DNA from 3 places in the Mangrovibacillus sp. Mu-81 genome. Region 3 is predicted to be linked to each of the others. Evidence: riboswitches for the same ligand, from Rfam matches in the RefSeq annotation. Region 3 holds a riboswitch; each other region holds the start of a gene.

Region 1 (10,742 bases), on a different contig from region 3:
CATTTGAACCAACTACGCTTCTGCTGATTCTAGCTTTAAGCCCAACGATAAAATCGCGATTCTCCTCAATGGATTTATGTAATTTGTCTTCATTTAGCCAAGAGAGATTTGATAATTCATCAATCCGCTCTAATCCGATATGAGAGATATTGAGGAAGACAAGCACTTTGGTTTTTGCTTTTTTCAAGTTGCGAACCAAGTCTTGTATTCTATCAGCTCCCGTACTTCCCGCATCAATAATGGTAGTGACACCTGATTTATAACCAATCTCGTCTATATCATCTCCGTAAGGATCAAATTCCGGAAAGGCGTGTACATGCATGTCAATCCATCCGCTGGAAACATACACTTGATGGTGAAAATCTATTATTCTTTCTCCGACTCCTGTACCAGGCGGAGCAATGTCTGCAATTTTCTTGTTGGATACTACAATATCTGCAGCTTTTCCATCTGTCGTTTTTACATTCCGCAATACGAATGTAGATGCCATGCCTACCAACCCTTTCTATTATTTTTAAAATGTAAGCGTTTTTGTTTACAAAAATAGATTAACATTAATATTTTGATAATTCAATATAACGTTATAATGTTTAATTTTATAAAAATATGTCTTGGTGGGGGTTTAAGCATAAAAAGCGCAGGGAGGTATCTCCCTCTTCCAATATTTAATTAAATCTAAAGTAGAAAGGTTTGAGAGGAAGATCTCAACTGTAGGGATGAGGTGGCGGAAATTATGAAACATGTTTGGATGAATGTAGAATAACGAAGTTAAGGCTCTCTTAAGATTGGTTTAAAGGGATATTGAAGGTTAATGAGGATATATTGCTGTCATTAGAGATAACATAGTTTTTACAATCTTTCAATGTAAAAGGAAGCAAGAGAACCGCCGACCCCTTGCTCCTTTACTTCCTAATCAACAACGAATGATAATAACACCCAGCAAGTTCCCTAACTTCACCTTCATCTTCTTCCCGCAATTTCACTAAAAAGCATGTCGAAGGACCACCTGACACAAACATGTCGAGGGGACATTGCACATTCTTTTCTGTCAATGAAGCATTACCCGTTAATACCCTAAGCTCTTCCAGAATACCCTTTGAACCAACAGGAATTAAATCCCGAATGACTGGATGCCTGCAGCATGTGGTGAACAGGCTTAAAGGTGCAGCCATTTCCATATTATCCAGAACCTGATTCCCTGTTAACGGGGCACCTATTACAGCATACGAATACCCATGTTCAAGTGCCTTCTCATTTTTAACAACCGGCCTTTTGCCAAGAACGGTGATTCCGAGGGCGGACTGTTTTAAAGGAAAGTTGGATTCTGTGCTGCCTGTGATCAAAACTTCTTCTAATTCAGCTTCTTTTAGAGCGGTCTCTGCTCCTTTTTTATACGCTTCCCAAACGTTATCTCCCGAAAAATTGTGGATGATGACTGAAAAAGGCTTTGCTTTGACTGCCAAAACTTCCATTACCGCTACCCGGGTTGAGTAATAGGCGGTGATTCGATCATCCACTTTGACTGCATCCTCTTCCTTTGTCCCGATCCCGCCGCTGTTATCCGTTGCGACGATGATTTCTTCATTTGAAGATGAAGGAATGATGCTGACGTCTCTCATGATGGCCTCCTGACCTTTTCTTGAAAATAACGGTTTAAAGGGGGATAAGCGAAATGAGCAATTGTCAGGTTCAGGAAAGCCCCGATGCATAGGGAAGGAAGAATTGAAAAATAAAACGCTTTGCTAATAATAAAAATAAACGGAAGCGGAGCAATAAAAGCATTGATGATAAAGAACGAACCTGCCGCAATCACTGGAGATTTTTTGAACACCACACCAAACAACCAGACTGCTCCTCCCATTTCGGCTGCAATCAACACATGGAGCGGTCCCAGCGGAAAACCTGCTAAAGTTGAGGAGATCAAGTGCCCGGACATGGCTGTGACAGCTCCAAACCCGCCGCCTATAATAGAAGCTGCAAGCAGTGCGGCAAGTGAATCCAAGGCAACGCTTCCAACAACGGCAGGGATTTTAATCATGCCTCCTGCAGCACTAAGTGAAACAAAGAGTGCGAGTAATGTAAGCTTATTCGTTCTTTTCATGGGGATTCACCTTTTTTCGAGCTGAAGAAAAGACGTTTGCACTTCTTTCATATTCAACATCCTGCAATCCCATTCTGTGATTGATCGCCCTTGCCAGAGCAAAAAAATAGTCAGATAAGCGGTTTATGTACTGCAAAGTCACTTCAGGAATTTCTGCATTTGATTTGATAAGACTGACGATTTGCCGTTCAGCCCTTCGGCTGATAGTACGGGCAATGTGGATCGTTGCCGCTGGTCCTGCCCCTCCTGGAAGGATAAATTTCTCTAGCGGCGGGGTTTCCCCAATATACTGATCAATCCTCTCCTCGAGATAATCAATCGTTTCGCTTTTAAGCTTCATCGGAATCTTATCCGTCGCATTCGCCAGATCCCCGCCACAGTCAAAGAGTTCATGCTGAATTTTCTCCAGGTCATCGAGAAGGTCCTGGAACATACCTTTGTCCAATTCAGACACAGCTTTCCCTACGAATGAATTTAACTCATCGATCGTGCCATATGCCTCTACCCTTACATCATCCTTATCGACACGACCTCCTATGATATTGGTCCTGCCTTTATCGCCTTTCCGGCTGTATATTTTCATAGATTCCTTCTCCTTTTGGTAAAATTCTTATCGTTCACGAAGGCATCCTTCGCTCATTTTAGCCTCTGCGGCAAACCAAACCAGATTTCATAGACATGATCGGAAAGCTTGACTAGATCCTGATATACCCATCCTGTAAGATCCCGCCACTTTCTTTCAGCAGGATCAACAGGTACTATTCCCCGCCCAATATCAGATCCAATCCATATCACGTTTCGGGACGCTGATGTTTCTTCCCAATTCATCCACTTTTCAAACAGTGATTGAAATTCGCTTCTGATCATTTCAATTTCTTTCTCTTTCCTGACTTCATTAAGAATAAGATATTCGAAGCCTTCCAGTACAACTGTATTCTGAAACGAATCAGGCTGAGGGAGAGTAAGTTCTTCAGATCCTTTCAGCCACGCAAGCTTTTGCTTATTGGTCTTCCTCACCCATTCAGATTTCCCGTTGAAGGCACCGCCCGTAACGAACTGCATGTTTTTCCACTCCTCCATTCATCGGCTGTCCAACTCAATTCATACCCTCCGCCAAATGGGATCTGCCATTCCCAAAAACTTCTTTCTTCTGCCGTCAATTTTGTCAATAAATGTCTAATAACGCCGCCATGAGTGACAATCGCTATCCTCTTAGTTTGGCAGTCACAAGGTAGATGACTGCCGGAATTTTTGACACATTTCGGGCCGTGCCTATCACGAATGACTATATCCTTTACCTGCAGCCAGCCCATTCTAAGTCTTTCATGGAAACCGCCGAGGCTTTCGCCGCCCGGTATTTGAATGCTTGAGTCATTAAGCCATTCCCGGTAACCTCCATTCGATTTTAGTTCCTCGTATGTTTTCGTTTCCCATTCTCCAAAATGGAGTTCCCTGAATAAATTAGATTCCAGATGAGGAACATCTTGAAACAGTGCTTCTGCGGTTTGTTTACACCGTGCTAGATCACTGGTGATGACCAATTCATATGAAGAATACAGAGGAGCTTGCTGAACCAATTCGTTGCGGCTTGCCTCCGGTAAAATGGCATCATGCCAGCCAATATACTTTTTAGCGCGATTCTCTTCCGTCAGGCCATGCCGGTATAAGCCGACAACCACACGATCATCCATAATAGTGTCTCAGCTCCTTCCACTGATGCCCCAAGTGTATCTCCGGTGATGCCTCCAAACCACTTGATTGTCTGGCGTCTGATCCACAGGTTCAGCAATACTGCAGCCAACGTGAACAGCAAGAACAAATCGGCTATATTCGGCAATAACCAAAGGAAAATGACAGCAATCAGAACATAAGGAATCGAATAAGTCAGCAGGTACACGGGACTTGTGTGCTGTTTAAAGTAATGCGCCATCCCTTCTTCCTTGGCCGTTTTTCCTGTTACCATCAGGATTCCCATGATCATTCTGCTGAAAAAAGGAATGACCCCGATCATGGATGCCAGAACTAAAGAATCTAACATCATACTTTCATAGATAAATAGGAAGCGCGCAGACAACAGAACGATGACGGATATAACAGCAAATGCTCCAGCCCGCGGATCTTTCATGATCTCCAGACGTTTCTCTTTATCCTGATAGGAAAAATAAGCGTCAGAGGTATCCATCCAGCCGTCAAGGTGTATACCTCCTGTAAGGATAATCGGCAACACCCAAACGATAAAGGCAAGTGCCAGAGAGGAAAGGTTCGTCCACTCATTCAAGCAATAAAGGAGGCTGCCCATGATACCGCCCATAATCAACCCGAGTACCGGAAACATCATGACGGTCCTTTTTATCACGTTTCGATCCATTTTTATTGAAATCGGAATTGGCAGACTTGAGAAAAATTGAAGGCTGACCAGCAATCCCAATACATAACCTTTGACATTCATTCTGCCGGTAGTCCCCTTCCTTTTTTCAACACTGGAATGCCGTTCTTAACTGAATAGGCTTCAGTTGCAATTTCAACGAGTTTTTGGTGAGCCATTCCCAGAGTTTTCGTAAAACTTTTCACAAAGTCATCAGCAGCAACCGGTTCGCAAAAAACATCGTTGCTGACAAGGATGAGCTTGCCGGCATTCTTGGATAGTTTCTTAACATCCTCAACGATCTTTTCTGTCAACTTTTGTTCATTGATCGATTCTGCTAAAAACATTTCATTAGTCAGCAAAGTCGTCACACAATCAAGCAATACGATATCTTTGGAGAAGAAGTTTTCAGACAAAGAACCAATATTCACCGGGCATTCCCAAGTCATCCAACTATGCTCCGATTTTTCTCTGTCCGCCTGATGCCTTCTTATCCTTTGACTCATCTCATCATCCAACGCCCTGCTGCAGGCAATATAATGCAGGGTTGCTTCAGGCACGGCAGATTGATAAAATTCTGCCCTGCTTTCGGCGAAAGAACTCTTTCCGCTGCGCACTCCTCCACATATAAAAATAATTTCTGCCGTCATTTGGTTATCCCTCCATCGCTAGGTACATTTTCAGCGTAAATTCGCCACGAACATCATCGCTCCGACTGAAGCACCTTAGGAACCCCCAAAAATATAAGGGTCAGCCAAAGGATTCCTCGATAAACATTGAAAAGCGGCTCCCGCAATTGCGAGAGACGCTCCAACAAGAAATGCCACCAGTGCCCGGACCAGCTTGATACGATTCACGATAATGATCTACATTTGACCTTCAGAATGCAGGACAGGGTAACGGAAAATCTTTGCACCGGGGATCGAAAGAATATGAGATACCGGGAATGAAATCGTGCCCATCTAAATACCTGTCAGCAGTGAAAATATGAAGCTCCATACGAAACTATTCCTTGAATACATCCGGATAGACCGCTTTTGCAAGCTCCTCTACTCCTTGTACCAGCCTCGGGCCGGTTCTCGTTACTAAATCCGAGTGAACATCATATACTTGTTCATTTTTGATGGCAGGTACACCCTCCCATCCCTCTCTGCTTAACACTAAGTCTTTCGCATTTTCTGTGTAATACCCATAAGTGGTGAGGATGACATCGGGATTCAGGGCGATGATGGCCTCTTCATTCATCTTCACCCAGCCTTCTTGTTCTGCAGCTGCATTATCTGCATTAATCAACGTAAGCATTTCATCCATGAAGGTATTACTTCCAGAAGTGAAAATCTCTGGTGAAGGAGACACTTCTACAAAAACGCTCTTTTTCTCTTCTTCTGGAACTTGGGCTGCTTTATCTTTCACCGCCTGAAGATCATCTTTCATTTTCCCGATGGTTTCTTCGGCCTGTTCATCAGCACCTGTGGCCTTGCCGATCATTTCAATAGTAGAGTAAACTTCTTCGAAACTTTTAGCGTCTTCTATGACCAAAACAGTGATACCAGCGTCTCTTATCTGCTGGAGAGCATCAGTTGCCGATCCCATTACCGAACCATGGGCAAGCACCAGATCAGGTGATAAGGAAAGGATTTTTTCTACATTGAACTCCATACCGCCGATCTTTTCTTTTTCAGCCGCTTCAGGAGGATAGTTATCAAATTCTGATACACCTACAATTTTATCACCCAGCCCTAATTCGAAAGCAATTTCGGTATTACTCGGGATAAGAGATACAATCTTTTCCGGTTCTTCTTCAATCGTTACCTCATTATCCAACGCATCCTTGATTGTTACAGGAAAAGCTGCTGATTCCTGGTTTTCAGCTTGCTCCTTATCTGCTGAATCAGCTCCAGCGTTTTCATTATCTGTGTTTCCGTTACTTCCGCAACCGGCAATGACGCCGATAGAAAGCAGCGATGCAAGCAATAACAAGTTAATCTTTTTCACTTTATGTTCTCCCCTTTTTCATCTTAAACTAAAAAAACATCTCTTCCTGAAGAAAGAGATGACGTGTAAAAGGCATATTTTGATTCAAATTCAAAATTGATGCGATTTACACCTTCCCTATCCTCGTAGGCTTTTGGTGCACGGTAACAGGCAGGTCTCCTGGCTTATGGTCATTGCCCGCTGTTCCTTCCCATACAAATGTACAGTGGTATTAACAGCCGGCTCCCAAATTACAGTGGCGGGACCGCGTTGGAATTTCACCAACTTCCCTATTATGACTTCAGTTCGACTAAAGTCACCTGTTTACGACAATATGTATTAAATTTTCCGCTAGCTAGATTATACACAAGAAAGGTTGTAAGGGGAATCATTTTGCAGAATATTATTTTAATAGAATGGGACTGGGACAAGGGGACAGGTCCCTTGTCCCAAACGAACGAACCAACCTACCTTTATTTATGGGACGGGGGACCTGTCCCCCTGTCCTTCGAAGCAGGGGGACGGTTTAACCGCCCCTCTGCTTCCCATTGCAACCCACAATTATATACAATATAATTCATCATATATAATCTCACGAATCTAAAACGATAAGGACGGTCGGTTAAAATGGCGAATCCAAAAAAAGTGAACACGCTTGTTTCCCTCAAAGATGAGGTGAAAGAGAAACTTAGAGAGGATATTATTATGCTTAAGCTGGAGCCTGGCGACCGCATTGTAGAGACAGAAGTGGCAAAAAGGCTCGGGATTAGTCAAGTGCCGGTAAGAGAAGCACTTAGAGGCTTGGAGGAAGAAGGGCTCATTAATACGATCAAGTATCGGGGTGCCTTTGTCTCTGATATAAACCAGGTTGAAATGTATCATATGTTTTCATTAAGAGCAAAAATTGAAACAGATGCTATTGAAGCGATTCTTCCGCATCTAACCAAAAAAAACTTCGGTGAATTATATGATATCGTGGACAAAATGAAAAACGGCGAGAACGATTATGCTGTTCAGTCGCGGTTGGATATGGAATTTCATCGTACAATCATTGAATGGGCAAATGTAGATGTATATTTAAGAATTTGGGGAATGTTAACGAATCATATTCGAAGATACATCACGTTATTGAATCCAAAGGTTCGAATCCTTCCAGAGGAAGTACATCAATATCATCAAGCCCTTGTGGAAACGCTGGAAGAAAGAGATGTAGAGAAAGCTAAAAACGTTTTTAAAGAACATATTATGAAAATGGTTGAAAAATAGACTTAAACAAAGACCCCTATCTATAGCTTTATTTAAAGATAGGGGTCTTGACGTGTCGTTTTAAATTATATATAATCACAAATATTATATATAATATTAAATCTGAATTTTCACAATTGGTTGTTGAGTCGTTAGCAAAGGGGGAAAATAAAGGATTTTTTATGAAGCCTTTTGTTAGCGGTTACATTTTTAAGAATTTCACTTCAGTATCTGCAGTATTCTCATGCTGTTTCATACAGTTACATTAAAAAAGGGGGAATAAGGATGAATAAGAAGTTCAATGTTTTTAGCTTGCTCATTGCAGCTGTCTTAATGATTGGGTTAGCAGGTTGTGGAAAAAGTGCCGGTGGATCCGGTGACTCCGATACGATTACGTTAAAGCTGGGTCACAATCAACCGATATCTTCACCATTCCATGCAGGGGCGGAAAAATTTGCGGAATTAGTATCAGAAAAATCGGATGGGAAAGTGAAAGTCGATGTCTATCATGACAGTCAACTGGGGGATGAAGGAGAACTCGCTGCAGGTACGAAGATGGGAACAGTGGATATCTCTCTTGTGGCCACTGGAAGTGTGACACAATATTATCCCCGTTATTCCATGTTTGATCTGCCTTTTCTCTTTAGGGACTACGATCATGTAGATAAAGTATTACAAGGTAAAGTTGGGGAGCAGCTTGCAAGTGAAGCGGAAGAACAAGGCGGCTTTAAAGTGATGAGCTACTGGGAGTCAGGGTTCAGGCACTTTTTAAACAGTAAACGTCCTTTGGAATCACCGGAAGATCTGGAAGGATTGAAAATCAGAACACCTGAATGGCCGGTATTAACTTCTGCCACAGAGACGCTTGGGGCAAGTGCAGTACCTATGCCATTTTCCGAGCTTTACATGGCCGCACAGCATGGGGTTGTGGATGGGCAGGAAGGACCTATATTTGCCATAAAAAGTTCGAAGATGTATGAAGTACAAGATTACATGGTCTTAGATGGTCATACGTATACAGCCATGCTGCTTATTATGAACCCTGATAAATTTAATAGTCTTCCGAAGGATGTCCAGGAGGCACTGACGGAGGCATCGAAAGAAGCCGGCGATTATGAGAGAGAGCTGATTCGTGACAATGAAAAGAAAGATATTCAATACCTTAAAGAGGAAGGTGATTTAACAATAGAAGAAAACCCGGATAAAGAAGCATGGAGAGAAGCCGTTGAACCTGTATATGACAAGTACAGCGATGAATTCGGCAAGGATCTTATTCAGCAGATCATGGATACAAAGTAGATTGAAACGGGGGGCTTCCAAGCCTCCCTTTCATGGATGATCAAGGCAAATGAATGGAGGTTGGGACGTGTGAGAACATTAAAACTCATAAGCAATGGGATAGAAAAACTGGTGATGTACACCGTTCTATTCCTAGTGGCCGTTTTGGTTTCACTTGTCTTCACTCAGGTTGTCCTCCGCTATGTTTTTTCGAGCGGGATGGTCTGGGTAGAAGAGCTTAATCGATACATTTTTGTTTGGTTAATGTTTTTAGGGATCACAATGGGAATCTATAAGCAAAAACATATTGCGATTACGGCAGTGGCCGACAGAATGAAAGGTTTAACGAAAGGCATTAAGCTTCTTGTACATATCATTACAGGATCATTTTTTGCCGTGTTATGTTGGCAGGGAATTAAATTTGTAGAGGTGAATATGTCTGGCACGGCTGCTGTACTGCCTATTAATCTGGGAATCATTTATTCTATTATACCTGTGTCAGGTTTCATTGCGCTGATCTTTGTTGTCGTATTACTTGCGACATCCAAGGAGGAGAAACGATGATTACATTACTGTTCATTGCATTTTTTGCACTGTTGATTTTGGGTGTTCCGGTGGGGATCTCTTTAGGGGTGGCCTCGATTATCACTATTTTATGGGAAGGGATAGTCCCGCTGGTATTGATTCCACAAAAAATGTTCGTTTCCATGAATAGCTTTACATTATTGGCCATCCCCTTCTTCATGCTTACCGGTGTGATCATGGATAAAAGCGGTTTAACGCAAAGACTTGTTAACTTTGCAGATTCCATTATCGGGTGGACGAAAGGCGGCATGAGTTATGTGAGTGTCACTTCCGGCATGATGATGGGAGGAATTTCCGGATCCGCTCCTGCTGATACAGCTGCACTCAGCAGCGTGATGACGCCAAGTATGGTTAAACTGGGCTATCCTGCACGATTTGCTGCCGCCTTGCAAGCAGCATCAGGATCGATTGGAATTATTATTCCTCCGAGTATTCCGATGGTCGTGTTAGGCGGGATTGCAAGTATTTCTGTCGGGAAGTTGTTTTTAGGAGGGATTATCCCCGGTATACTCATTGGTGTTCTGTTTATGGTTGCGGCCAGGATCATTTGCAGCAAAAAAAATTATGGTGTAACGAAGTCCAATTCGTTTTCATTCAACTATTTCATAGACAGTTTCAAAAAGGCGATACTTCCTTTATTCGCTCCGGTTATTATTGTCGGGGGGATTTTAACTGGCGTCTTTACACCTACAGAATCCAGTGTCATTGCTGTTGTCTATACCTTAATCCTTGGATTGTTCATTTATAGAAGCATTAAATTACGTGACTTGACATCGATTTTCATGGAAGCAATCATCAGTTCAGCAAATGTGCTGCTGATCATAGCGGCTTCCTCTTTGTTCAGCTGGATCCTTGTGAGTCACAACTTCCCACAGATCTTGAGTGGTCTCATCACAAGCGTATCTGACAGCCCGTTCTTTATTATACTCGTCATTAACTTAATCTTTATCATTGGCGGCATGTTCATTGAAGGGCTTGCCCTGCTGATCATGTTTGTTCCAATCCTATTGCCCATTGCTTTGAGTACAGGAATGGATCCCGTTGTATTTGGTGTCATGATCGTTATTAATATTGCAATTGGAACACTGACTCCTCCAGTAGGTGTCTGCCTGTTTGTTGCATGCTCCTCATCCGGCGTTAAGATTGAACATGCTATGAAGAGTGCCGTTCCATTTGTTCTTTTGCTTTGTTTTG
Region 2 (10,742 bases), on a different contig from region 3:
ATGCTTGCCCTATCCGGGGGCGTACTGATCCTTGGGATTTTCGGCAGTCTTTTATTAGCAAGAAGTATACGAAAAGATACATTTGGTCTCGAACCTTATCAAATCAGCGCCCTATTTAGAGAAAGAAATGCGATCCTTCAATCCGTAAAGGAAGGAATCGTTGCAATCGACCAACAAGGGACGATTACAATGATGAATCAATCGGCCCGTGAATTACTTGATACTCAAGATGAGGTGGAAGGAAAAAGGGTGACAGAAATCCTTGAATCTGCAGCAGTGGCGGATATTTTCGACTCTCCCCTGATCGTGTCAAACATCGAACTTCAATATAAAGAGAAGACGATGATCGTAAATGCCCAGCCGATTATTGAAAACAACGAAAAGGTAGGTACAGTGTGCAGTTTCAGAGACCGTACTGAAATCAAAAAAATGGTTGATGCCCTGTCGGAAGTTCAACAGTATTCACATGACTTAAGGGCTCAGACTCATGAGTTTAAAAATAAACTTTATGTTCTTCTCGGATTGATCCAGTTGGACAAGTATGAAGAAGCTATTCATTTCATCAAGCAAGAAGCGGATCTTCAAGAATACCAATCTTCAATTTTTTTTCAAAGTATTTTAGATGAAAAAGTTCAAGCCATTTTATTAGGCAAAATAGCGAAAGCTTCTGAAAAGAAAATTGATTTTCAAATAGACGGTGAAAGTTCACTTTCCCCTCTTCCGCACTATATTGGAATTTCCCCTCTTATCGTTATATTGGGTAATCTCATAGATAATGCATTCGAAGCTGTAATCGATCAAAAGGTTAAATTCGTTTCTTTCTTTGTAACTGATATCGGGGAAGATATTATATTCGAAATTGCTGACAGCGGGAAAGGCATTTCAGGAGCGGAGGAACATTTGATATTTCAAAAGGGTATATCATCTAAAGGTACTAATCGTGGATATGGACTTTCGAATGTGAAAGAAGAATTAGTGCTCCTTGGAGGCTCGATCGAATGGAGCTCTTATGAAAATGAAGGAACGGTGATGACTGTCATACTGCCGAAAGATAAACAAACAAAAGGGGAATGGGTATGATTAAAGTACTTATAGCAGAAGATGATTTTCGTGTAGCACAAATACATGAAGAATTTCTTAAGAAAAACCCAAAGTTGAAATTGGCCGGTAAAGCAATGAATGCAAAGGAAACAATTGAATTTCTGCATAGGCAGCAAGTGGATTTACTTCTATTGGATGTCTATATGCCGGATCAGATGGGTACGGACCTGCTGCATCGAATCAGGGCGGAATTTCCTTCTATTGACATCATGATGATAACTGCTGCCAAAGACAAAACCTTTTTAGAGAAGGCTTTGAGTTATGGAGTCGAACAATATTTAATTAAACCTGTAGCTTTGGAAAAATTTCAAGAAGCTATGGCGGCGTATTTACAAAAGAAAATGATGCTTGCTTCAGCTAATGAAGTTAACCAACAAGTATTGGACCATTTCTTTGGCGGAAATCAAACGAAAGAAGCTGAAAAAAGAAACCATCTACCTCCAGGGATCGATTATTTAACGCTCCATAAGGTGACGGACATCCTGCATGAAGAAAAAGAAGGCATCACCTCAGAAAGAGTAGGTGAAAAGATGGGAGCCTCCCGAACGACTGCCCGAAGGTATCTGGAATATTTAGTGGGAAATAAGGAAGCGTCGGTCGAGCATGTATATGGAATTGTAGGGCGGCCGGAGAGAAGATATCGACTGGGCAATGACAGGATAGGATAATACCAATAACTCAGGTCTGGCACAGTTTAAAGGATATTCCTTTAAACTAATGTGGCAGACTTTGTTCTTTGAAAGGGAAGGAAAGGGTTATTTATAAATAATTATAAATATTCTGAACAAAATGAACAAAAGGTCCACAAGTTTTTTAAAACACAATATTTTGAAAACGTTTACACAAATTGATTCAGCTACTAGGATTAAGTTAACGTATTTCACCGGATGGATATGGTGATGAAAACAGGTGAGTACAACAATTAAACAAAAGGGGTGCTGGATAATATGAAAAAATTAGGCATGATAATGATTATTGCAGTTATGGCTTTGATGACTGCCTGTTCAAGCTCTGCATCGGGAGGCAAGGATTTTCCTTCCAAGAATATTGAGATCGTTGCTCCCGCTTCTCCGGGCGGCGGCTGGGACCTGACGGCACGATCCGTACAAAAGGTATTGAGGGACAATGATATTGTTGATAAGAATATTAATGTTATCAATAAGCCCGGCGGAGGCGGTGAGGCAGGGTGGAAGTATCTTGAAACGAAAGATTCCCACTACCTTGCGATAAATTCGAGCCTGGTACTGACAAATAAATTACTTGGACAAAGTGATTTGTCTCATGAACAATTCACTCCAATCGCCACATTGGCGACAGAGTGGCAGGCATTGGCAGTGCCGGTGGATTCAAAGTATGACACAGCCACCGCTCTGCTTGACCAAATGAAAAAGGACCCCAAGTCATTAAAGATAGGGGTAGGACCTGGGCTTGGTAATGATGACCACTTATCTCTGGTACAAGCGGCAAGTGAAAAAGGGATCGACCCTACCAAACTTGATTTCCTTGTCTATGAAGGCGGGGGAGATGTCGTGACTGCGTTACTTGGCGGACATGTTGATGCTGTAACGACTTCCCTGTCAGAAGTGAAGGAGCAGCATTTAGCAGGGAAGCTGAAAATTCTTGCTGTTTCCTCTGAAAAGAGACTCGAAGGTCTGGATGATGTTCCCACTTGGACAGAAGAGGGTGTGGATATGGTATTTCCTCACTGGAGGGGAATCATGGGACCGCCGGATATGACAGAAGAAGAAGTGGCTTATTGGGATGAAAAAATTGGAGAAATGGTCAAAACGGATGAATGGAAGAAGATGCTCAAAAACAATGACTGGGATGACTTCTATAAAGATAGTAAAGAAACTAAGCAATTCATGAAGGAGCAAGAAGAACTGTATACGGATCTTGTGAACAGTTCAGGTTTAACCGATTAATCAAGACGCAGAATGGCATTGGAGGGGAAAGGAAGAGGTTCCCCGGTCGATGCCATTATAGGAGGGTGAAATGAGTGAGAACAATTAAACTCGGAATGCCGATTTTCTTAATATTATTAAGCCTTTCCTTTCTGATCGGATCGATGAACCTGCCAAAAGCGAACCTTGGGAACCCTAATGGTCCTCTTTATTTTCCAATAGGCTTAAGTGCATTCATGTTGATCTTCAGCATCTTTTATCTGTTCCAGGAGTGGAAAAATATAAACCGCCCCAATATGGATATTAAGCTGCTGCTTGAAGGGAGAACACCTAAACTAATTGGGCTCACAGTATTATACGGGGCCATTTATGCTCTGATATTTGAGAGAATCGGTTTCTTATTATCTACCATACTATTTTTGGGCGCTTTATTATTTACAGTCAATGGAATCAAGAAAGCCGTTGTGAATGTGATTGTTGCAATCAGTTTTTCTTTTCTATCCTGGTATGCATTCAGTGTGTTATTAGGAGTCAGTCTGCCATAGGAGGTGAGCTAAATGGATATGAGCAACTTTATGCAGGGATTAATGACTGCTTTAGAACCAGTTAATATTATGTGGGTTGTCATCGGAGGGTTTCTTGGAACAATAGTCGGGATGCTGCCTGGTCTGGGGCCGGCAACTGCTGTAGCTGTGTTGATTCCGATTACATTCGGGATGGAACCCGTCAGTGCAATCATTCTGATGGCAGCCATCTATTATGGTGCGATGTACGGTGGATCCAGGAGTTCGATTCTGTTGAATACTCCCGGGGATGGGTCAGCGATAGCGGCAACATTTGACGGGTATCCGATGGCTCAGAAAGGACAGGCAGGACAAGCGATGGCGATATCTGCTGTAGCCTCTTTCATAGGGGGGATGATGGCAGTAATAGGGTTCATCTTCCTGGCTGAACCACTGGCTAGCTTCGCATTGAAATTTGGTCCTGCTGAATACTTCCTTTTGATGTTGTTGACTCTATCAGCCATTGTATCTCTGTCTGTAGGGAAAATGATCAAGGGATTTATCGCCATGTTTCTTGGATTGATGCTCAGTACTGTCGGTATTGACACTCAAAGTGGAGTCTATCGATTTACTTTTGGCAGCTCCCATTTAAGTGAAGGGATTGATTTCTTAATCGTCATCATTGGGGTTTATGCAGTCGGTGAAGTGCTTTACAACTACTTGAAGATTGATCATGTGCAAAAAGAGAAAAAGAAAGTCGGTAAAATCTGGTTTACAAAAAATCAATGGAAACGGTCAATGTGGCCAATTCTTAGAAGCGGACCACTTGGATTCATCGTCGGGGTTCTCCCCGGGGCAGGAGGATCGATCGCTTCCATGATCAGTTATTCGACGGAGAAGCAAATCTCCAAAAAGTCAGATGAATTCGGTAAAGGGGCAGTGGAAGGACTTGCTGCACCGGAGTCAGCAAATAATGCTGCTTCAGTGGGAGCTATGATCCCTCTATTAACAATGGGGATTCCAGGGTCCGGAACTACGGCTGTCATGCTTGGAGCACTCGTCATGCTTGGGATGAAGCCTGGCCCATTGCTTTTTGAGAATGATCCGAATACCGTATGGACGTTGATCAATAGTATGTTCATAGGAAATATCGCGTTGGTTATCATCAATATTTTACTAGTTGGACTATTAGTTAAAATCCTTGATACGCCTGCGAAGGTTTTATATCCGGTCATCGTGATTCTTGCATTTATCGGAACGTACACACTCAGTTACAGTGCTGTGGACTTCTTTTTATTACTTATTTTCGGAGTATTCGGATTGTTTTTGAAGGTAATGGATTTTCCGATTGCCCCATTGGTGCTGGCATTGATTGTTGGTGCTGATATGGAACAGAATTTCAGAATGGCGGTTCTTTCATCGAATGGAAACTTAGGTATCTTCTTTGAAACACCGATAGCAATCGGATTAACTGTCTTAACTCTTCTGTCTCTATTCTATCCATTGCTAATAAAAGCTCTAAAGAAGAAGGGGAAAGACCCTGTTAACCCGATTACAAAAGATATGTAACAATGGGAGGTAATGGAGATGTCAAATCAAACATCTTATGATGTAGTCGTTGTTGGTGCTGGTAATGCTGCTTTATGTGCTGCCATTTCGGCATGTGAAGAAGGAGCGAAAGTGTTGGTACTGGAGAAAGGACCAGAGTATAAAAGAGGCGGAAATTCATTCTTCACAGATGGAGCGATCAGGGTTGCCTATCATCATCTCAACGATATCCGTAAAGTTGTACCTGAACTTTCAGATGAGGATGCCGCTGCGATTGTCATGCCGGATTATCATGAAGAGGACTATTATGAAGATATCATGCGCGTCACGAAAGGCGAGAGTCAGCCTGAACTTGCAAAACAGCTGGTGGATCGTTCGTTTGAAACATTGGTCTGGATGAAAGGACATGGAGTTAAATTTGAATTGAATTACGAGAATCAGTCTTATGAAAAGGATGGCAAGCGTCAATTTTGGGGAGGTCTCCCGGTTAAGACCGAAAATAAAGGAATCGGATTGATGAAGCAGCTGTTTAAACGGGCACAGGAGCTTGGTGTTGAGATCTGGTACGAGGCAGCAGCAGTGGAACTTGTAAAAAAAGAAGAAAAAATCAGCGGTGTTGTCGTCCAACAGGGTGAAAATGAGATGACTGTTGAAACAACCGGAGTTATTCTGGCATGCGGGAGTCTGGAAGCAGACAAAAAACTTCGAAGTAAACATCTCGGTGAAGAATGGGAAGCAGCGATCGTCCGTGGTACTGAATACAATACGGGTGACGGGATTTCGATGGCGACAGCTATTGGGGCAGAGAAGTTTGGGGAATATTCCGGCTGTCATTCGATAGGGACAGACTTTAATGCACCAAAAGTCGGGGACTTCAATAAACCAGGGGATATTTATAAGAAACATTCCTATCCTCTGAGTATCATGCTGAATAAAGAGGGGAATCGATTCGTAGATGAAGGCGCTGACTTCCGGAATTATACATACGCAAAATATGGCCGGGAAATTCTGAAACAACCTGACCATGTTGCTTATCAGATTTACGATTCTGAAGTACGTCCACTTCTACGAAAGGAATATGACCTGGAAGAAGCCACCTGTTATAAGGGTGAAACCCTCGTTGAGCTAGTCGATCAGTTATCTGTGGACAAACAGCAATTTCTAAAAACGATCGAAGAATATAATCAAGCCGTTCAAGCAGGGGAATACAATCCGACAGAGAAAGACGGGAAGAAGACAGCCGGCTTAAACCCTGAAAAAACGAACTGGGCATTAAAGATTGAAAAGGGCCCTTTCTATGCATACCCGGTGACGTGCGGAATTACCTTCTCATTCGGAGGTCTGCATGTAAATCCATCAGGAGAAGTATTGAAAAAAGGTAGTGAACCATTGTCAGGGTTATTCGCTGCGGGAGAAATGGTTGGGGGAATCTTCTATCACAACTATCCTGGAGGGTCGGGATTGATGTCAGGAGCGGTTTATGGGAAATTGGCAGGTTCCACTGCTGCCCGCTATGTACTTGGCCATAAGCAGGATACAAAGATTACGAATTGATCTTTAGTGGTTGAAAAGAAAGGAAGTCACCTGAATATCGGTGACTTTTTCCTTTTGGATGAAGACTTCATAGATGGGAGTTAAAACAATGAGAAAACCACTACTATTGGTCTTTACATTAGTCATGTATGGGTTGTTTTTTTTGCCTGTTTTTGGGTGGGATGACAAATGGAAAGCAATCGCGGCTCTTATTATCATTCAAATATTATGGATAGGCAAAGTCTTTCCGCTTGCTTTCAGTTCTCTGATATTCATTCTGCTTCTTTCATTCCATTTTTTCTCTTATGAACAAACTCTGAGCTACTTCAGTTCGGGAATTGTTTGGTTGTTATTCTCGACATTCATCATTTCATCATCCTTTATTGAAACAGGACTTGCAAGCAGGGTATCTCTTTATATGCTAAGGCTCTCCAGGGGATCCGGAAAAGCATTGATTTTCATTTCTTTCTTGTTGATGCTTGTGCTGTCCATTCTCATTCCTTCTAATGTCGGAAAGGGAAGTCTGGTGTCCTCTGTCCTGGACAGTTTAATGAAAAGTCTAAAGAAAATAGGGGACGTATACCATTTAGGTAAATCCTTGTTTATAGGGATTGCTTATCTGGCTGCTATTTCAGGTGCTTTTGTTGCTACGGGGGCAAGCTCTACGATTTATGCGTTCGGGATCATGAATGACGTATCCCCCGATTTGAACTACTTAAAATGGTTTATGTTATTCGGGATTCCGGTTTTGTTGTTTATTTTCATTCTGTGGGGGATCTTCCTGTTTATATTCCCTCCAGAAAAAATAAACAGAAAGCTCCTAATGAAGTTAATTGAGGACAAGATCGGTGAATTGGGACCTGTAAGCACGAATGAAAAGAAAGTCATGATCATTATAGGGGGGACATTGATCTTATGGGTCACCCAGCCATTACACGGGTATTCCATTCCCCAAATCGGTCTGCTCGGTGCTTGCGTGACTGTACTTCCTTACGCGGGGGTGTGGGGATGGGAGCAGGCAAGAAAGTCCATTGACTGGGATTTGATCCTCTTTTTTGCTTCGACATTAATGGTATCAGGGATGTTGATCCGAACCGGTACAATCGATTGGATGGCTGCCGCTTTGAATCATATTCTTGCAGGTCATTCCCCTTGGGTAGTCTCTCTGATTCTTGTTATTAGTACAAGCATCATTCGAATTGTGTTTGTGAATATATTAGGTTTCTTGACAATCATGCTTCCATTGGCTATCACGATTGGAACCTCGAACCCGGCTTTATCGCCTTTGCATATGGCAATGCCTGTGTTCCTTGCCTGCGTGCCGGGCTTCTTTCTAGTCACCCAGTCTCCTGTACATTTGATCAGTTACACGTATGGTTATTTTACAGATAGGGACTTGCTTAGGGTTGGTTGGATAGCGTCAGTTGCATGGGCTGGTGTCATAGCAGGTTCAGTGTTTTTTTATTGGTAGGCAGCAGGGATGAACAGCAAATCGTTCATCCCCTTTTTTATTACTTGATCAAAGCCCGATTCTTCCGATGTTCCTTCCGCTTGAGAGCGGTGTTGAACAGCCGGGTCTCTTCCTCTGATTCTGGAATGACTTTCGGTACGGGCTTTGGTTTTCCGTTTTCATCAACGGCTACCATCGTAAGAAAGGATTCAGTGGTGAGGGTCTGGATGCCTGTCAGTAGATTCGTAGAGTATACCTTTACATAAACCTCCATTGAAGTCCTTCCCGTTGAAGTCACAATTGCTTCAAGGCCCAGTGCGTCGCCGACTGTTGCAGATGAAAGAAAGTCAACCGAATCAATGGAGGCGGTGACCACTACGGAGCTGGAATGTTTCATGGCGGCAAGTGCAGCTATTTCATCAATATAAGCTAATACCTTTCCTCCAAAAATCGTCTGCATGTGGTTTGTGTCCGGCGGCAGTACCAATTTAGTCTGGATCGTACGTGAACGTTCAGTTGGATAAGCGTGTTCCATAACCTGTCATCTCCTCATCTGTCTTGAATATAAAAAAGCATCTCCCTTTTATAACGAGGAGATACTGCTATTCCAGACGAACAATCAAGATCCATTGATACCAGATGTGTTGTTCCATATAGCGTAACACCCTCCTATCTCCCGTAGGAACTCTGTGTTCTTCCCGATTGGCAGGTTTCCTGGCTCGGCATCTTCGATAGCTTATCCCTTCCCATTTCCTAAAAGAAAACAGTGGGCATCATAAGAAATCTCAGCCTTACAGTGGCGGGACCGCGTTGGATTTTCACCTACTTCCCTTTTAAGAAGAGTGTCAACAGACTCTCTTCACCAATGAGCAATTATGAAATTTGCGAACGCTATTATTCTACCATATTCGACGTCTTCCATCCTTACTTTGTCAATAAAAAGGGAATATACTGATATTTTCCCAATTTTTATGAAACCTTTAGTGATCGTGATCCGTAGATAGTCATATAACCATTATAAAAGCAGAGAAGAGTATGACTGCTAACTATTATTCAGGGGGTAGGTAAGAATGGGTTCACTAACTGCAATCGGAGTAATTATGTTCCTTATTCCTGTATTGATCGTAGCGGCGATCGTTGGGATCGCGTATTATTTCTGGATGAGATTCCGCTATCGTACTGCTAGATCCAATCAGGCATTGATCATTACGGGTCCGAAACTCGGGGATCCAGAGAAAGAGACGAATATTTTCACCGACCAGGAAGGGCGTTCCATGAAAATCATAAGGGGCGGTGGATACCGCCTGAGACGATTCCAGACGTCTACGCCTGTTAATCTGACTTCTTTCCAATTGAAACTGTCCACACCGCGTGTCTATACAAACGGAGGCGTGCCGATCGTGGCAGATGCCGTTGCAATGGTCAAGGTGGCCGACACGCTAAACGGAATCGCTAACTATGCGGAACAATTCCTTGGTAAAGATCAGAAGGAAATCGAAGATGAAATTATTGAAGTACTAGGAAGTAATCTTCGTGCAATCTTGTCAAAAATGACCGTGGAAGATATCAACAGCAACCGTGAGAAGTTTAACGCCGACGTATCGGAGATCGCCCAGAAGCAGCTTGATCTGATGGGCTTCAAAATCACTTCTCTCGGCTTGACGGATATACGCGATGCCGATGAGGAAAATGGATACTTAAAAAACCTTGGCCGGCCACGAATCGCCGAAGTCCGCAAGCAAGCTGAAATTGCGGAAGCAAATACTGAACGAGAGACGCGGATTCACCGAGCCCAGACCGACCAGGAAGCGAAGGAAGAAGAGTATAAACGCCAAATTTCCATCGCAGAGTCCAAAAAGGAAAAAGACATCAAAGATGCGGCATTCAAGGAAGAAACAGAACGTGCACGGGCGAAATCGGAGCAATCCTATGAATTGGAAAAAGCCAAGCTTTCCAAAGAAGTAAAAGAAGAAGAATTGACGCTTCAATTCCTTGAGCGTGAACGAGCGGTTAAGCTCGAGGCAGAGGAATCGAAAGTGCGTCAAACCAAAGCAGACGCCGAATACTATGAGACGACCCGTAAAGCTGAAGCAGAAGCGCGTAAAGCTGAAATCGACGGGGAAGCGAAAGCGAAAATCCGCCGTGAGGAAGGTTCAGCTGAAGCGGATGTCATCAGACAGCGCGGTAAGGCAGAGGCGGAATCACGTAAACTGCTGGCTGAAGCAATGGAGAAACACGGAGACGTCATCATTACAGAAAAACTGATCGAAATGCTTCCTGTGTTTGCAGAGAAGATCGCACAGCCTCTCAACAATATTGATTCGGTGAAAATCATTGATTCCGGTAATGGTCAGGGCGTCCCATCGTTTGGAAGAAGCATCACAAAAACGATGGTGGATATGCAGGAGCCGTTGAAGGAAATGACAGGGATCGATGTTGGTGAACTGTTAAGGTCTTATGCAAATAGACGGCCGGAAAGACCCTTTCAGCAGCCGGCAATTTCAGAATCGACAGCAGAGGAAGAGGCTGCCCCTGCTCTAAGTGCTGATAAGGGGGAATCCCAAGAGGAAATGAGGACAGGTAGAGGGGATGAATCATAGTCTGTATTCATGAAGCCTTCCTAAAAAGTCTTGGGTAAAAAAGGCGAATTGAATAGTTGATGCGAAAGTATAAAGTAAGATTACACAATGACTGAATAAAGGA
Region 3 (10,742 bases):
TAACAGGAGGTTCCTCGGGATTAGGTGAAGCCACTGTCAGGAGCCTGGTAGGTAAAGGGGCAAAGGCATTTATATTAGATATCGACGAAGAGAAGGGAAGAAGGCTGGAAAGTGAATTAGGAGGCAGTGTAGGATTTCACTATACCGATGTGACAAGTGAAAAAGATGTGGAAGCGGCGATGATGAACGCCATTGATTCTTTTGGATGTATCAATACGGTAGTCAACTGTGCCGGGATTGCTCCCCCTTCAAAGGTGTCCGGCAGGAAAGGTGTTCACTCTCTTGATCTATTCTCAAAAGTGATTGAAATCAATTTAATCGGTACATTTAATATCATCCGTTTAGCGGCACAAAACATGCAGGGTAATGAAAAAAATGAATGTGGTGAGAGAGGTCTTATTATAAATACTGCCTCCGTAGCTGCATTCGACGGGCAAATCGGGCAGGCAGCATATAGCGCTTCTAAAGCAGGAGTGGCAGGAATGACACTTCCGATTGCAAGGGAACTTGCACGAGATGGAATTCGGGTGATGACGATTGCCCCCGGATTATTTCAGACCCCTATGTTTGACTCGCTTCCTGAAGAGGCAAGAACTTCTCTTGGGGAAAACGTTCCATTTCCGAAAAGACTCGGCTATCCTTCAGAATTTGCACAGCTTGTAGATGCCATTATAGAAAATCCAATGTTGAATGGGGAGACAATCAGATTGGATGGAGCCATACGCATGCAGCCCAAATAAGTGAATTATCCCAAAAATGAATGGACCGTCATTCATTTTTGGATCAATTGCACAAGAAAGGAGAGAAACGTGTGTATCATCCATATTTAAAAGAAGAACATAACATGTTTCGAAGCTCACTGCGTAAGTTTTTGCAGAAGGAAGCATATCCACATTATGAACAGTGGGAAAGAGACAGGCTTGTACCGAGGTCGTTTTGGGAGAAGATGGGCATGCAGGGGTTTCTTTGTCCGGATGTTGATGAACAATACGGGGGCAGCGGTGCGGATTGGGGATTCTCTGTCATCATAAACGAAGAATTGGAACGTGTCGGTTCAGGGTTAATCGGTGTTGGGCTCCATAATGATATCGTCGTCCCTTATATTACGGAATACGGCACAGATGAACAGAAGAAGCGATGGCTTCCTTCCTGTACAAAAGGGAATATGATATCGGCGATTGCAATGACGGAGCCGGGAACGGGATCGGACTTGGCCGGGATTAAAACGACCGCCAAATTGAATGGTGATCATTATATTGTGAACGGACAAAAGACTTTTATCACCAACGGGATACATTGTGACCTGGTTATTGTTGCATGCAAAACTGATACCGGTGCAGTTCCTGCTCATAAAGGAATCAGCCTTATAGCAATTGAAAGAGGTACAGAGGGGTTCTCCAGGGGCAGGAAGCTTGAGAAGGTCGGACTGCACTGCCAGGACACTGCAGAATTAATTTTCGAAGATTGTAAAGTTCCAGTACAGAACCTTATAGGTGAAGAAGGTAAGGGATTTCAGTATCTCATGAAGAAGCTTCAGCAGGAACGGCTGGTTGTGGCCATTGCGGCGCAGGTGTCCTCTGAGCATATGTTTTCTCTGGCAATGGATTATATAAAAAAACGGGAAGCATTCGGGAAATCCATCAGTCAATTCCAGCATATTCAATTTAAGATGGCCGAAATGGCAACTGATATCGAAATGGGCAGAGCATTTCTTGATGGGTTGATTTCAGAGCACATACACGGAAAAGAAGTAGTGGTTAAAGTATCGATGGCAAAATTCAAACTTACTGAAATGTCCAGAAAAATTGCTGCAGAATGCATGCAGCTTCATGGAGGCTATGGATACATGGAAGAGTATGAGATTGCCAGGAGATACCGGGATGTCCCCGTGGCCAGTATTTATGCAGGGACGAATGAAATCATGAAAGTAATCATTGCAAAGAATTTGGGACTATAAAGGAGGATCTTATGAGGGAAGCAGTTATAGTAGAAGGGATAAGGTCTGCAATTGGAAGAAGAAACGGGGCTTTGAAAAATATACGTCCGGATGATATGGCGGGTGAAATCCTTAAAGGCTTAATAAAAAAATCAGGGGTGAATCCCGGATATGTAGATGATGTCATTCTCGGATGTGTGACGCAATCAGGAGAACAGGCTGGTGATATTGCCAGGTTATCAGCATTGATTGCGGGATTTCCCGTTGAAGTGCCGGGAACAACCATTGATCGTCAGTGCGGATCTAGCCAGCAGGCAGTTCATTTTGCTGCACAAGCAATCCTCTCCGGGGATATGGACATCGTCATTGCAGGCGGAGTGGAGAATATGTCAAGAGTTCCGATCGGTTCCAATTATGGGGGGGCCGGTTTCAGTGAAATTCTCAAAGGACAGCATGAAATCATTCACCAGGGGTTGTCAGCAGAACGGATTGCGATAAAATTCGGAATCAGCAGGGAAGAAATGGATCAGTTTGCATATGAAAGTCATCAAAAGGCATTTAATGCACAGAAAGATGGCCGGTTTCAAGAAGAAATTCTTCCACTCCAAGTACCGGGAAACGAGGGTGGGACTATTCTATTTAACAAAGATGAGGGACCAAGACCAGAAACGACTGTGGATATCCTTTCCAACCTGAAACCTGCATTCAGGGAAGATGGGATGATTCACGCTGGAAATTCCAGTCAAATCAGTGACGGCGCAGCAGCACTGCTCCTCATGAGCCGTGAAAAAGCAGAGGAATTTGGATTGAAAGCAAGATTTAAAGTCCATACCAGAGTGGTCACGGGTTCTGATCCGACGTTAATGTTGACAGGACCAATTCCTGCTACTAGAAAGGTGCTGGACAAATCAGGATTATCAATAAACGATATTGATGTATTCGAAGTAAATGAAGCATTTGCTCCAGTAGCGATTGCATGGTTAAAAGAACTGAAAGCAGATCCTGCCAGGTTAAATCCGAATGGAGGGGCTATTGCGCTGGGGCATCCCCTGGGGGCAAGCGGAGCTCGCATCATGGTGACGATGATGAATGAGCTTGAAAGGACAGGTGGCCGTTTCGGACTTCAGACAATGTGCGAAGGCCACGGAATGGCAAATGCCACTATCATTGAACGGCTGGGATCATAGGTTTTATAGAATATTAAGCAGAAATAAAGAAGAAAGCACGATAACAATGTACCAATTAACAGATATAAAACAGGGGCGGGCCGGCTTTCCGGGCCGCTCTTCCTTATGCAGACTTGGCGTTGATTACTTTGAATGGGATAATATTCACTAGGAAAGAATGAATACTATCGACTAATTGAAAGAATGTTAATGAAATTTTGCTTTTGATAATCAAAAACAAATGAATAACCCCTTGAAAAAAAGTTTTTTTGTGAAAGTTCTGCAAGAAAAATTATTTCGTATTATAATGAATACGGTGAAAATTGTTTATAAGCAAGGAAAGGAAGGATCGTATGTCTAAACAACAAATTGGCGTTGTCGGTGTAGGGGTGATGGGTAAAAGCCTGGCTCTGAATTTCGAGAGCAGAGGATACTCTGTCGCAATTTATGATGTCACTGATGAAAAGGTAAATGAAATCCTAAGGGAACACAGTGAAAAACAGCTTATCGGAACAAGTAATATAGAATCATTTATAGAAGCTTTAGAAAAACCAAGAAAAATTATGATGATGGTACCTGCAGGTGAAATCACTGATAAAGCTATTGATTCCCTGCTGCCTCACTTAGATAAAGGGGATATCCTTATTGACGGTGGTAACGCCTTTTTTGAAGACACAATCAGGCGCAATAAAGCATTGGAGGAAAAAGGGATCAATTTCATCGGGGCTGGTGTTTCCGGGGGAGAAGAAGGAGCACTATACGGACCCGCCATCATGCCTAGTGGACAAAAGGAAGCCTATGATCTGGTCGAACCATTCCTGACAGCCATTTCAGCCAAGGTTAACGGGGATGCATGCAGTACATATATCGGACCTGATGGTTCCGGGCATTATGTAAAGATGGTCCATAATGGAATTGAATACAGTGATATGCAGCTGATCTGTGAAGCATATTATTTAATGAAGAATGTACTCGGTTTAGAGGCAGAAGAACTGCATGAAATCTTCAATGAGTGGAATGAAGGGGAGCTTGACAGCTATTTAATCGAAATTACTGCTGATATTTTCACCAAGGTCGATGAAGAAACAGGTAAACCGCTGGTGGAAGTTATCCTTGATACGGCTGGTCAAAAAGGCACCGGTAAATGGACCAGCATCTCTGCATTAGAGCTTGGCGTGCCATTGTCGATCATCACTGAATCTGTTTTTGCCAGATTTATTTCTGCTATGAAAGAAGAAAGGGTGAAGGCAAGCAAAATCCTGAGAGGACCTAAGAACGTTGAATTCAACGAGAATAAAGAAGAGTTTATCGAAATGATTCGTAAAGCCCTATATCTCAGTAAAATCTGTTCCTATGCTCAAGGGTTTGCTCAATTACAATCATCATCCAGAGAATATAACTGGAATCTTAAGCCGGGTGAAATCTCTATGATTTTCAGGGGGGGATGTATAATCCGCGCTGGCTTCCTCCAGGAAATCAAGACAGCTTATGATCGAAATCCTGAATTGACGAATTTACTTCTTGATCCCTACTTTAAAGATATAGTGGAGAATTATCAGGATGAAGCAAGGGAAGTAGTTGCAACAGCAATCAAATTGGGAATACCGGTTCCGGGGCTGGCGAGTGCACTAGCTTATTACGACAGCTACCGTTCGGAATCGCTTCCAGCAAACCTCCTTCAAGCTCAGCGGGATTATTTTGGAGCTCACACGTATCAGAGGAAGGACAAGGAAGGAATATTCCATACAGATTGGTTAAATAAATAAACTCACAATAGGAAACCCCGGATCACTTATTCGTGTCCGGGGTTTTTTAAAGAATGGAAACAGGTTATTCATCACTGGAAGAATCATCCTTGGTATGATGCTTCTTCTTTTCTTCACGCAGTTCTTTTTTTAAGTCTTCCAATGGAATCGGGTCCACGTTTTGTTCGCTTTCATGTTTATCCAGTATTCCTTCATGGTCATTATCAAGCTGTTCCGGATGATCGTTTGAACGTTTATTCATGCAGGACACTCCTTTGCTTATGAAGTAATGGTATGATGGACTTTACCCCTTTTCCTAAAGGACAAACATTAGGTACAAAAAAACAAGTCCCGACACTGGGACTTGTTCTAAAAAGTTGATTTATATTTTAATATCTACTTTAGCATTTTTCTTTAATTCTTCAACGTGCTGTACAAGTTTTTCTTGTTTCTTTTGCTGTTCCAATTGGGTCTTAATTTGAGGTTTGACCTCTTCATACTTCGGAGCTTTTTGATCTTTACCCTGCTGGCTGGCAAATTGATCATAGAACTTCTTCATTTCGTCTTCCGTGACTTCGTCCACTTTTATTTCTTTTTCTACATAATTTGTATATTTAACGTTCTCAGCGATTTGAGTTTTTAATTCGTCCATGGAGAAACCTGCATCTTTCATTGCCTTCTCAAACTCTTCATCGGTCTTATATTGCTTCTTCACTTCTTCAAGCTGTTTGTTGATCTCTTCGTCTGTGGCTTTGTATCCTTTCTCGTCTGCTTGCTGCATGAGAAGGGTCTGGCCGACAAGACTGTCGATCGTTTGTTTTTTGATTTGTTCAGAAGCTTTTTCACTTGTAGGGTCTTGTCCCATTTGCTGGTATTGCATTTGGGAAGTTGTAAGCATGTTGTTGTACTCTTCACCCTTCAGCTCTTCATCATTTACGACTGCAACGATTTTTTCCTTGTCCACTTTTTGTTTATCCATTTTCTTTTGCATTTCTTCCATTTGTTTAGCCTGTTCTTCTTGTTGTTTACTGTTTTCTTCTGTTTTTGGTTTATCTTCAGATTGCTTTTTTGCCTCCTCTCCATCCCCGCAGGCAGCTAAGGCAATCGCCATGATTGTTATCAGTAAAGCACTCAATAGTTTTTTCATGTATCATTGTCTCCTTTCAAAGAGGTGATTAAAAAATCACTTAATGCGCATTTTATATGATTCTGATTTAAAAATAAACCTTTTTGCTTTATTTAATCACTTTGTAATCCCACTGAAATACAAGATTCTGTCATTTTCCCCGGTGATGCAATATTTTATGCAAATAAACGCCGCTGATGGATTTCATGCATACAAAAAATAGGCTGTTTACAACGGGTTAACCGTGTAAACAGCCCGTCAAAAATATTGGGGACCAAAGAATACTGTCAAACAACCTTCTATTTGAATTATATGTGTTCAAGATGCCGTTCACAAACTAGAAATACTTATGTAATTTCCTTTTAGAGGTGTTTGAGACTCTCAAAACAGAGATGTTCTTGGATTTTTGCAGAAAAAGATAATTATAGGCATATTTGTTTGCAGGAGAGAAGTTCATTCAAAATATCTTTCTCGAAAAGACACAGATTCTATGCTTGATAAATCATTTGAATTATCTTATGATGGATAAGAGCACAATAGATTGTGTTTGTGGGAAATAAAATAACTATATATTGATTTAGTTTAATCTGTAAATGCGGTGTCTATGAAGACTTAAAAGGGAATCCGGTGAAATTCCGGAGCTGTCCCCGCAACTGTAAGTGATGACGAAATAAGGTATTGCCACTATCTTTTTAAAGATGGGAAGGCCTTAAAGTAGGATGAAGCACGAGTCAGGAGACCTGCCGCGTTTATAACGTATGATCTTCTTCGGGAATTGGGAGGATATGCGAGGATAGAATAATAGATACCTTTACTTACATACGTCTGTTATATCATATCATCGTTATTCAAAAAAGCCCGTCCATATCATGAGGATGGGCTTTTTTGTATCCTCTTCCGCAGTTAGTATCGTACAACTGGATTGAACTGATACAGGAGGAATAAAGAAATGACACTGATTGAAACAGTAAATACTTCAACACTTGCCAGGCAGCTTTGCCGGAAGTTAAGGTCGAATTTTCCTGAGTTGACAATGGAAGAGTTTGAAGAAAAAGTGGACAGGCTCATTCAAGTGAAAACGCAGCTTACCGAGGATCAGCTTTATCACCAAATGATCCTATCCGCAGTTGAAAGAATCTCGACAGAAGAACCGCGTTGGACATATGCAGCTGCATTCCTGTATTTAGAAAAACTATATCGTTACAGCAGTCACTCAAGGAGGCTTGATCCTGGAAAGCCTTATGATTCGTTTTTCCACTTAGTAAATGAACTTGTCGGGAAAAAACTGTATGATCCACGATTGCTGGAGAAGTACAGCCGGGAAGAAATACAACTGTTGGAATCAGTCCTGGACCCTTCAAAAGACAAATTGTTCACCTATATTGGAATAGTCACCCTGGCAGAGAGGTATTTAACGAAATCACATGAAGGCAGCGTATTCGAACTTCCACAGGAGAGGTTTATGATCATCGCGATGACCCTGATGATGGATGAAGAAGAGGATCAAAGGATGGCATTGATTAAAGAAGCCTATTGGGCACTGTCAAACCTGTATATGACCGTTGCAACTCCTACTTTAGCCAATGCTGGAAAGAGCTACGGTCAGCTCTCCAGTTGTTTTATCGACACAGTAGGGGATGATCTGAGAAGTATTTTTGACAGTAATACGGATGTATCGACTCTTAGCAAAAATGGCGGAGGGCTTGGCATATATTTAGGGAAGGTCCGGAGCAGGGGTAGTGACATCAAAGGCTTTAAAGGGGTCGGTTCAGGAGTCATTCCATGGATGAAGCAATTAAATAATACGGCTGTTTCTGTTGATCAGCTCGGACAGCGCCAAGGCGCAATTGCCGTTTATCTGGATGTGTGGCATAAAGATATTCACTCCTTTCTTGACGTTCGATTGAACAATGGGGATGAAAGGCAGCGGACTCATGACTTGTTTACCGGTGTCTGCATTCCTGATTTATTCATGGAAGCCGTGGAGAGAAGGGATGACTGGTATCTGTTCGATCCGCATGAAGTAAGGAAAGTGATGGGTTTTTCCCTGGAAGACTATTTTGATGAGGAGAAAGGTACTGGATCGTTCAGGGAAAAGTATTGGCAGTGTGTGGAAAATCCCGGACTTTCGAGGAAAACTGTGCCGGCCATTGACATCTTCAAACGAATCATGATTTCCCAACTGGAAACGGGTACGCCCTTTATGTTTTACAGAGATAGTGTCAATCGTCAGAATGCCAACGTTCATAAAGGCATGATATACTGCAGCAATCTTTGTACAGAGATCGCTCAGAACATGAGTCCGACATTTATAGAAGAAGAAAAGATTGAAGACGGAAGAATCATTACGTATAAACACCCAGGAGACTTCGTAGTGTGTAATCTTGCTTCCATTTCTCTGGCAAAGGCTGTGCAGAACAATGTATTGCCCCGGGTGATCGAAATTGCAGTCAGGCTGTTGGATAATGTTATCGACCTTAACAATATACCGGTCCTTCAAGCACAACTGACGAATGAAAGGTACAGGGGAATCGGTCTGGGTACGTTTGGCTGGCATCACTTGCTTGCAGTAAAAGGAATGAAATGGGAAAGTGAAGAAGCAGAAGATTATTGTGATTCACTTTACGAGGAAATTGCTTATTATACGATCCAGGCAAGTAATAAATTGGCGAAGGAGAAAGGCGCATATCCATATTTTCAAGGATCTGACTGGGAATCTGGCAGCTATTTTGTGAAAAAGGGCTATGACGGTCCGCTTTGGGACGAAGTAAAGAAGGAAGTGTCATTGAATGGAATGCGTAATGGATATCTCATGGCCGTTGCGCCGAATTCTTCCACCTCCCTCATAGCAGGATCTACCGCGAGTATAGATCCACTCTTCAGATTGTTATACTCTGAAGAAAAAAAGGATTATAAAATTCCTGTAACAGCACCGGATCTCACAAGCGAGACGCTATGGTACTACAAAACGGCATACCATATCGATCAACACTGGAGCATCAGACAGAACAGCAGAAGACAACGGCATATAGACCAGGGTATTTCGTTCAATCTATATGTCAGTAATGATATAAAAGCGAAAGATCTGCTCCTTCTTCATCTCGACGCCTGGAAATCCGGTCTGAAAACAACGTATTATGTGAGGTCCACCTCAGATTCCGTGATTGAAGAATGTGAGAACTGTCATAGCTGATAAGGGGGAAGTTAACGATGATTACACTGAAAAATAGAGAGCTGTTAGACGCTTCTGCACCCAATAAATCGACATCCATCATCAATGGGAAAAGCTCAAATGTATTAAACTGGGATGATGTTCGTTTCACTTGGGCATACCCGAAATATAAAAGGATGCTGGGGAATTTCTGGACACCGTTTGAAATAAATATGTCCAAAGATATCAATCAATTTGAATCGCTTACACAGAAGGAGCAGGACACGTTCTTGAAAGTGATAGGCTTATTGGCTCTCTTGGATAGTGTCCAGACTGATTATGCAGGAAAGGTCGCGGACTTCTTGACGGATTCAAGCCTGAACGCCCTGATGATCATACTGGCTCAGCAGGAAGTGATTCATAATCATTCCTATAGCTATGTGCTTTCTAGTATTGTGCCTAAGCAAAAGCAGGATGAAGTGTTTAATTATTGGAAAACAGAACCGATTCTAATGAAACGAAATGATTTCGTGGTGAAAGGCTACCGCGATTTTGCAGAATCCCCGACAGTCGAGAATCTATTAAAATCGATTGTTTACGATATTATTTTAGAGGGATTATTTTTTTACAGCGGATTTGCATTCTTCTACAACCTTGCCAGAAATCAGAAGATGGTGGCAACCAGTACAATGATAAATTATATTAACAGGGATGAACAGCTCCACGTCGGCTTGTTTGAGAAGATTTTCAAGGAAATACTGAAGGAATATCCATCGTATCAAACGAAAGAGTTATGGGAATTCGGTCAATCAACATTCACTAAAGCTGCAAATCTGGAAATTGAATGGGCGAGGGAAATCATCGGAAATGAAATTGATGGTCTATTGATGTCCGAACTTGAAAACTATATCAAATTCATGGCTAATAAAAGAGCGAAGCAGCTTGGATTCCATCTTCCTTTCGAAGGTTATCAAAACAACCCTTTAAAATGGATCATTGCCTATCAGGAAGTGGACTTGGGCAAAACCGATTTCTTCGAACAGAAATCAAGGCAGTATACGAAAACGACGGATGCCAACGGCTTTGATGACTTGTGAGTCAGAGTGGTATACTATTCTTAGATCTGATTGATTTCAATCCGGCTCTCTCTGTAGTTTAAATATTTCGTTATCGGGAATATAGAAACTAAAGTTAAGAGAGGAGAGATTTTACAGATGGCAAATCAATCAACAGACAAAATGGAAAGTAAAGTGGACGACACATTATCGCGAATGTCAGAGGATAAGAAAGAGGATATTCTATCAAACTTCGGCCATTTCAAAGAATACTTGGGAAACAAAGTGTCACTCGCGGATAAACTGGGGATGAGCGAAGAGCAGCAGGCGAGAGCTGCACAAAAAGTAGGGGACTATCTGGCGGCACACGAAGAACCGAAAAACAGAGAAGAAAAGCTACTTCACGAATTGTGGAAAGCGGGAAGCAAAGAAGAACAGCATATGCTTTCTCACATGCTGGTGAAACTCGTACACTCAGAATCTTAATAAATTCAAATGAAAAAAGGCGCTTCTCTACTATAAAGAGACGCCTTTTTTCATTTGATTCTGGGGAAAGGATAACG

What was found. A riboswitch is a leader RNA that binds a small molecule or an ion and turns the genes downstream of it on or off. The one in region 3 is predicted to bind cobalamin.
Region 1: another riboswitch for cobalamin. It lies ahead of V6B33_RS05815 (ABC transporter substrate-binding protein); the one in region 3 lies ahead of V6B33_RS08045 (ribonucleoside-diphosphate reductase subunit alpha).
Region 2: another riboswitch for cobalamin. It lies ahead of V6B33_RS03425 (acyl-CoA thioesterase); the one in region 3 lies ahead of V6B33_RS08045 (ribonucleoside-diphosphate reductase subunit alpha).

The regions. Positions count from the first base shown of each region.
Region 1 is NZ_JBAJHU010000002.1:437,693-448,434, forward strand. Features, by position in the region: gene V6B33_RS05770 (amidohydrolase/deacetylase family metallohydrolase) at 1-490, opposite strand, end outside; gene V6B33_RS05775 (ATP-binding protein) at 903-1,619, opposite strand; gene V6B33_RS05780 (ECF transporter S component) at 1,616-2,101, opposite strand; gene V6B33_RS05785 (cob(I)yrinic acid a,c-diamide adenosyltransferase) at 2,085-2,684, opposite strand; gene V6B33_RS05790 (bifunctional adenosylcobinamide kinase/adenosylcobinamide-phosphate guanylyltransferase) at 2,738-3,163, opposite strand; gene V6B33_RS05795 (histidine phosphatase family protein) at 3,115-3,792, opposite strand; gene cobS (adenosylcobinamide-GDP ribazoletransferase) at 3,750-4,550, opposite strand; gene V6B33_RS05805 (bifunctional adenosylcobinamide kinase/adenosylcobinamide-phosphate guanylyltransferase) at 4,547-5,116, opposite strand; gene V6B33_RS05810 (iron chelate uptake ABC transporter family permease subunit) at 5,192-5,323, opposite strand; gene V6B33_RS05815 (ABC transporter substrate-binding protein) at 5,472-6,461, opposite strand; cobalamin riboswitch at 6,594-6,779, opposite strand; gene V6B33_RS05820 (GntR family transcriptional regulator) at 7,068-7,706, shown strand; gene V6B33_RS05825 (TRAP transporter substrate-binding protein) at 7,971-8,984, shown strand; gene V6B33_RS05830 (TRAP transporter small permease) at 9,054-9,527, shown strand; gene V6B33_RS05835 (TRAP transporter large permease) at 9,524-10,742, shown strand, end outside.
Region 2 is NZ_JBAJHU010000001.1:675,927-686,668, forward strand. Features, by position in the region: gene V6B33_RS03390 (sensor histidine kinase) at 1-1,080, shown strand, start outside; gene V6B33_RS03395 (response regulator) at 1,077-1,769, shown strand; gene V6B33_RS03400 (tripartite tricarboxylate transporter substrate binding protein) at 2,049-3,026, shown strand; gene V6B33_RS03405 (tripartite tricarboxylate transporter TctB family protein) at 3,101-3,550, shown strand; gene V6B33_RS03410 (tripartite tricarboxylate transporter permease) at 3,569-5,077, shown strand; gene tcuA (FAD-dependent tricarballylate dehydrogenase TcuA) at 5,096-6,610, shown strand; gene V6B33_RS03420 (SLC13 family permease) at 6,699-8,060, shown strand; gene V6B33_RS03425 (acyl-CoA thioesterase) at 8,101-8,574, opposite strand; cobalamin riboswitch at 8,727-8,921, opposite strand; gene V6B33_RS03430 (flotillin family protein) at 9,110-10,639, shown strand.
Region 3 is NZ_JBAJHU010000003.1:169,934-180,675, forward strand. Features, by position in the region: gene V6B33_RS08015 (3-hydroxyacyl-CoA dehydrogenase) at 1-740, shown strand, start outside; gene V6B33_RS08020 (acyl-CoA dehydrogenase family protein) at 812-1,957, shown strand; gene V6B33_RS08025 (thiolase family protein) at 1,969-3,123, shown strand; gene gndA (NADP-dependent phosphogluconate dehydrogenase) at 3,456-4,868, shown strand; gene V6B33_RS08035 (hypothetical protein) at 4,933-5,109, opposite strand; gene V6B33_RS08040 (SurA N-terminal domain-containing protein) at 5,230-5,994, opposite strand; cobalamin riboswitch at 6,553-6,735, shown strand; gene V6B33_RS08045 (ribonucleoside-diphosphate reductase subunit alpha) at 6,923-9,166, shown strand; gene V6B33_RS08050 (ribonucleotide-diphosphate reductase subunit beta) at 9,184-10,221, shown strand; gene V6B33_RS08055 (DUF3243 domain-containing protein) at 10,339-10,665, shown strand.